DNA from 2 places in the Arenicella xantha genome. Region 1 is predicted to be linked to the other one. Evidence: riboswitches for the same ligand, from Rfam matches in the RefSeq annotation. Region 1 holds a riboswitch; the other holds the start of a gene.
What was found. A riboswitch is a leader RNA that binds a small molecule or an ion and turns the genes downstream of it on or off. The one in region 1 is predicted to bind cobalamin.
Positions count from the first base shown of each region.

Region 2: linked by a shared signal. The riboswitch ahead of DFR28_RS17135 (TonB-dependent receptor domain-containing protein) and the one ahead of DFR28_RS15990 (ribonucleoside-diphosphate reductase subunit alpha) in region 1 are both predicted to bind cobalamin.

Region 1 covers NZ_QNRT01000005.1:150,717-154,112, reverse strand. The annotation lists gene DFR28_RS15990 (ribonucleoside-diphosphate reductase subunit alpha) at 1-1,310, opposite strand, end outside; cobalamin riboswitch at 1,469-1,636, opposite strand; gene DFR28_RS15985 (glutathione S-transferase family protein) at 1,734-2,342, opposite strand; gene DFR28_RS15980 (helix-turn-helix transcriptional regulator) at 2,479-3,213, shown strand; gene DFR28_RS15975 (hypothetical protein) at 3,267-3,396, opposite strand, start outside.
Region 2 covers NZ_QNRT01000006.1:133,874-137,269, forward strand. The annotation lists gene DFR28_RS17130 (glycoside hydrolase family 88/105 protein) at 1-962, shown strand, start outside; cobalamin riboswitch at 1,040-1,179, shown strand; gene DFR28_RS17135 (TonB-dependent receptor domain-containing protein) at 1,354-3,168, shown strand; gene cobO (cob(I)yrinic acid a,c-diamide adenosyltransferase) at 3,261-3,396, shown strand, end outside.

The DNA.
Region 1 (3,396 bases):
ACTTTCAAAAACGGCACCACACCTTGCGACTTTCCGTTAGTGCCTCGTATGTAGGCGCCCATGCCACGCACCGGCGTCCAATCATTGCCTAAGCCACCAGCAAATTTAGACAACATTGCATTGTCGCCAAGGGCGGCATAAATACCTTTTAGGTCATCCGGCACGGTGGTGAGATAACACGATGATAATTGTGGCCGCAGTGTTCCCGAGTTAAATAGAGTTGGTGTCGAACTCATAAAATCGAAACTCGACAAGAGCTTATAAAACTCTATCGCGCGGCTTTCTCGGTCGACTTCGTTAATCGCCAGCCCCATCGCCACGCGCATAAAGAACGCTTGAGGTAATTCGATGCGAGTTCCATCAGTGTGAATAAAGTAACGGTCATAGAGTGTTTGTAAACCTAAATAACCAAAAGCTAAATCGCATTCCGGCCGAATCGCTTGCGCTAACACCGCCAAGTCAAAATTTAATAATTCCTCATCGACCAATTCCAGCTTAGCCGCAACGTGTAAATACTTTTGAAAATAGTCACCATATGACTCAGCCATCGACTGTGAATCGAGTGTCATTGCTCTCTGATACACACAGCTCAAGGCTTCGGATCTAAGATTGTTCAACAATAAGCGTGCCGCCACTTGGCTGTAGTTAGGCTCACGGTCAATCAGACCTCGGGCACTGAGCACCATTGCTTGATTTAGCTCATCAAAACTCATGCCGTCGTAAACATTGGCAAAGCTTTGCTGGATCAATTTGTCGGCATCAACATCATCAATACCGTCAACCGCCGCATGAATTTCTGATTCCACAATGCCTGGATCAAAGACGCACCTTGACCCATCAAGCATGACAATATGCCGCGTTTCTTGCGTAACCACATTCGCGCTATTGGACTCTTCTTCAGCGCGTTTTTTCTGCTGCTCGGCACGATAGATCACGTATGCCTGCGACACTTTGTGTTCGCCTGCTCGCATTAACGCAAGTTCAACCTGGTCTTGAATATTTTCAATATGAGTAACGCCTGACTCAGGCATATGCCTTACCAGCGCGTTAAACACGTTGGTCGCTAACGCATTGACGATGTCATGAATGCGCGACGAACCAGCGGCATCCTCGCCTTCAACCGCTAAGAAAGCCTTAGTCATGGCGATCACAATCTTTGCTTGATCAAACGGTGTCACGTCACCATTCCGGCGGATTACCTGATAGCGGGATTCTTGAGGCTGGTAGTTGTAATTATCAGTCGAGGCCGATGATTGATTGATAACCGTCTGCGCGGTTGATGAGCGTTGCAATTGAGCAGAAGTCTGCATGGCATGTCCTATAAACAGTGTTAGCGGTTAAACGCTCACGAAAAGGACGGGCATTCCTTGCAAATAGTTTGAATAAAGATATTTATTCAACAACAACTTATCGAACGAGGCGATCGATAAAATAGCTATAGACTCAGAAAGTAACATCACCTTAACGCGAGGCATTACATTTTTGAGCAGGTAATCGGACTGAAAATGAGCCTTTTAATCAAGAAATCATCTATCACCGTTGCGCGACAGCGCTGGATTCACACCAGCTTCCCCTGCATTCGAAAACACTATATATGGATATACGCGCAATTGAAACTACTATATTTAGTAAAATAGTGCTGCGCCCAACATCATCACTCAACCCTAAGCCGTTGATGAATAGCTGTTGTTGAATGGCTATTACTAAAAAGTTGTTGTTGAATTAATTCAGCTCTATTCCGGTTTAAGCATATCGATGAAAGCTCCATGCGTTTGCTGATATGCAGGCCGTTGCCGAATACGCTCAACATAAACAGCAACTTTGGGCGAAGCATTGAGCCAGTTAAATACCATTGAGAAATCCAACAGGCCACCAAAGACCACGTCAGCAGCAGTGAATTGCTCACCAATTGCCCAACCAGTTTCTGGAACCATGGCCTCTACCGTAGCCAATACACGAGGCATGTCGCCCCATCCAACTGACCTCGGTTCAGGATGCTCCATGTCAGCAGCGGCGAGTGAAAATGCCGGCTCGATAGTGTTACCTGCCAAAAATAGATATCGATAATACGTTCCCCGCTCAACAGACCCTAGTTCCGGTGCTAGTCGCTTATCCGGAAATTTGTCAGCCAGATATGCACAAATAGCCGCTACTTCGGTTATCACAGTGCCATTATCTTCAAGCACCGGCAGCTTACCCATGGGATTTATCTTTCGCAGATCCAACAAATTATCATCCTCATTGGCTAAGTCGACAATGACTTGTTCGTGCGGGGCATCGAGCTCTTTGAGCATCCAATCGGTAGTGACTCCTCGGCTCATCGGGTTGAAGTAGTGCTTCATATTTGTAGGTCCTCGCGGCGCTATGCCAAGTTAAAAAAGTGAATTGATGTTTATCGGCCATTCTCATTTAACGAGAAAGGCTCTCGATGTATTGAAGTGTAAAGTCATATATGCCGTTTTATGGCATATTAAAACAATGATAAATACTAGCTTTGAGCAACGCACCGAGCGGCGCAACCGTCTGATCGGATTACTCCGCTCGGAGGACCACTGGAAGACCGCTGAGTTACGCGAACAGTTGGGCGTTAGCCAACGCACCTTAATGCGCGAATTGGCAGAACTCAGACGCGCCGGATACCCAATTGATTCGGACCGTGGTCGTGGGGGAGGGATTCGCCTAAACGGCCGATGGGGCGTTGACCGCCTGAATTTAAGCCATCAAGAAGTAGTCGAATTGGTGCTATCGTTAGCGATTATGGAGTCGCTGCAATCACCTTTACTAACTAGTAATTTGAAAGCCATTAAGCAGAAGCTGTTCCAAGCCTTTCCGCAACAGCAACGCAGCGCCGTCAGCAATATTCGCAAACGGATCATGATTGGCGACAACGCCAACGCAAATGTAGTCTCGCTTTATACGAAGCCCGCACAACAAATTTCTGAAAACCTAGCGGAATCATTCTTACAACGAAATTACTTAGAAATTGAATATCAATCTGAGTCAGGAGAGCAAACCCTACGAGTTATCGAAGCACAGTACACACTGCTGAATTGGCCGATTTGGTATGTCATGGCTTGGGATCATCTTCGGATGTCATCGCGCGTGTTCCGAATAGACCGAATTAAGCGCGCTCGCCTTGTTGATGGCAACTTCCAACTTCGGCCGAAACATGTATTCACTGATATTTACACGCCGTTTCATCAAACAATTTAGCCAGCATCATCAGCACAATAGATTACCTAGAATAGAAAGTAGTCGAAGCGTCGCTAAATAATAGAATCAAAAAACACATTGCATAAGCGAATGAGCCGATCAGATTCTCGAGTATCGGCGATCACGTGAGCGAGAGACCAAAACTCATTGTCGAGCCTTGGGCTTCCCTTCGATGGATCAAGT
Region 2 (3,396 bases), on a different contig from region 1:
AAAAAGCCAACCAATTTGGACCTATAGAAAAGATTGGCGTGTGGGGACGAATTCTAGACTTTCATGCGCTCGATGATTGCGGCTCGATTGGCGCTGCCATGATCAAAACCTACCAGAAAAACCGTAAGGATGAATACCTAGAGATCATTAATCGGACCGCCGACCACATTAGCAATAAGCAGTTTCGCCTAAATGACGGCACGTTAGCGAGGCATCGGCCGCAATATCAATCGATTTGGGCTGACGATATCTATATGAGCGTTCCATTTCTAGTCAACATGGGAGCGCTTACCGGTGAAACGAAATATTATGACGATGCGATTAAGCAAATACTGCAAATGGCCGAGCGACTCTATGTGCCAGAAAAGGAGCTATTCGATCACGGCTGGAGCGTAACATCTGGCGACTATGACCCGCGGTTCTACTGGGGACGCGCTAATGGTTGGGTTCTGATGTCGATGGCAGAACTACTCAGCATCGTTCCAGAAGATTACCCGCAACGAGATAAAATCCTGCACCTTTATCGTTCGATGGTTCGTAGTTTGGCCAACCTTCAACACGGCAGTGGATTTTGGCATAACTTGCTGGACCGGCCTGACACTTTTTTAGAAACATCAGCTACCGCAATGTTTACCTACGCAATCGCCAAGGGCATTAACGAGGGCTGGATCAATCATGTCTATGGGCCGGTCGCGCTGAGCGGCTGGAATGCGATCAACACTCGGATTCTCGACAATGGTGCGGTGGACGGCACAGTAGAAGGCACCACCTTTGCTCACGATAACGCCTACTACTACCACCGGGGTCAAAGCATTCACGCTGCGCACGGTTACGGACCAACACTGTATGCCGGCGTTGAAATGATCCGACTACTGAACAACGATAAACTTGATATCAGTGTTGCCGCCCCGAATTCAATCAATAGTACATTTCACTTTCGCTTAAAAAGCGAGTGGCCATAAAACCACAACCATTGAACTAAGCTCAGCTTAGTTTCTTTTTGCTACGGCGTAATTGACTTTGCTACTTCCAAGCCTATAATCCTCGCCAGAACTTAGGTCCCACCGAAAGTTGGTGGTTAAACTGGGAAGTTGGTTAAAATCCAACGCTGCCCCCGCAACGGTATTTAGCAACCTGTGTTGTTATTAGCCCGGAACCGGCCTAACGAGTGCTGTTGTCAATAGATCAAAGCTCTCAGTTCTAGACCGTTGATGGAGCGGAGGGCTACCATCCAAGGGCATGTTGCGCTGACCAATGTCGTTGCTGTTGTCATTGTGTTCAAAATATAGCGTCTCTCCTCCTTGTTTCCTCGCTTTATCACCTTAATCCGATTTCTTAACTAAGGTGTTAAAAATGATTTTTCCTTTAAAAAGCTCACTGGCTTTATGCTGTCTTGCAGTGAGCCCGCTAGCCTTTTCACAGGGTTCAAACGACCCAGCAATCGAACAAGTTCTAGTAACCGCCAAAGGTCAGCAGACCCTCGATAACGCGCTACATACTGCACATATTTTCACGCTAGACGATATCGAAGCCGCTCAAGTTAGCGATATTCCGGCGCTACTTAGTAAAATTGCTGGCATCAGTATTTCTGATTCAGGCGGTCGTGGCAGCGCCACCAGTGTTTTTGTGCGCGGAGTCTCCGGCTCACAAACCATTGTATTAATCGACGGTGTTCGAGTCGGCAGCGCCACCTTAGGTGCGGCCGCTCTCAATAGCTATCCGATCGAAGCGATTGAACGCATCGAAATCTTAAAAGGCCCGTTCTCTGGCCTCTATGGCGCCGATGCGGTGGGCGGCGTCATTCAATTATTTACTAAAAAAGGCGGCGATGGCCGTGGCGCAGTGAGTGCCACCATCGGTAGCAACTCCTTGTCTGAAGTAGACTTTGCATTGAGCGGCGCAGGTAGTAATTACAGTTTCCATATTGCGGGACACAGCGAAGACACCGACGGTATTGACCGCACCAGTATTCTCACCGAAGGCAATGATGACGAAGACGGCTTTGCAGAAGATGCGATTAGCATTGGTGGCCAACTACAACTCGGTGATTCCAGCACCATCGACCTTTCGATACTGGGCACTGACAACTTGGTGGAATTTGACAATACCTTCGGCGCAGACCCAGGCCTACAGACCGAGAATAGTACATTGAGCACGGCCTTAGCCTTCAACACTCAGTTAAACGACACGCTTAAGTGGGCCACCACGCTCGGATTAAACGAAGACGAAGCCATTACCAACGGGGCTTTTCCGTCGGAATTCAAGACCGACCGAAACAGCCTAGGTTCTGAATTCACCTGGGCAGCATCAGCGAGCACCATGCTAACTTTCGGCGCCGATTACTATGACGAAAGCATCACCTCGAGTAATGATTTTCCGATTACTGAGCGCGATAACATCGGAGCTTTCGCGCAGGTTCAGTCACTTGGCGAGCGGTTCGGAACCGTAGTCAGCCTTCGCTATGATGACAATTCAGCCTACGGCACTAATACTAATGGCAGCATCGCAGTTAACCTCAATGTAAGCGACGATATTCGCTTGATCGCCAGTTATGGCACCGCCTTTGTCGCGCCGTCATTTAACTATTTGTACTTTCCATTCTTCGGTAACCCAGACCTTCTCCCTGAAGAGTCTGAGAGTGTTGAATTGAGTATTGCTGGTAACCATGGGGCGGTTGATTGGCGCGTGTCTGCGTATCAAACCGACATTGAAAACCTATTCAGTTTCAACCCAGTGACATTTCTAGCGGCGAATGTTGGACAAGCTGAAATCAAGGGGGTCGAAGCTGAAATACGAACCTCAGTCGCCAATTGGGATGTTTCAATTCAAGCCGATGCTTTGTCAGCCGAAGATGTAGACTCGGGCATTGAACTTGATGACCGTCCGCAACGTAGCGCAAGTTTGACTGCGGCTAAAGAGATCGGGCCACTTAATCTACAATTTGATGTGCGCTCGGAAAGTCGTCGATTTGATAATAGAGGCACACAAATTTCAGGGTATGCTCTGCTGGACATCAGCGCCGTTTATCAAATCAGCGAATCAACTCGAATTTCTGCCAAAATAGACAACCTATTTGATAAGGAATACACACTAAATTTGATTGGCTCGAGCAATCGCTATAACACTGAAGGGCGTCATGCCAAGCTGACGCTGCGTTACAGCTTTTAGCTTAACTCACTGTGGCTGGCAAGCTGATTGCCAGCCGCAAAAATGCAACGTTGGGGCGATCAGCTTGCGCCCTAACCTAACTCGGCTTGAAAATGAACGATCAACAAGAGGAACAACGCCAGCATAAAGAGAAAATGCAGGCGCAAAAGAAAAAGGTCGATAGTGCCATTAAAGCAGCACAAATCGAACGTGGCGTAAGCATTCTGCTCACGGGTAACGGCAAGGGGA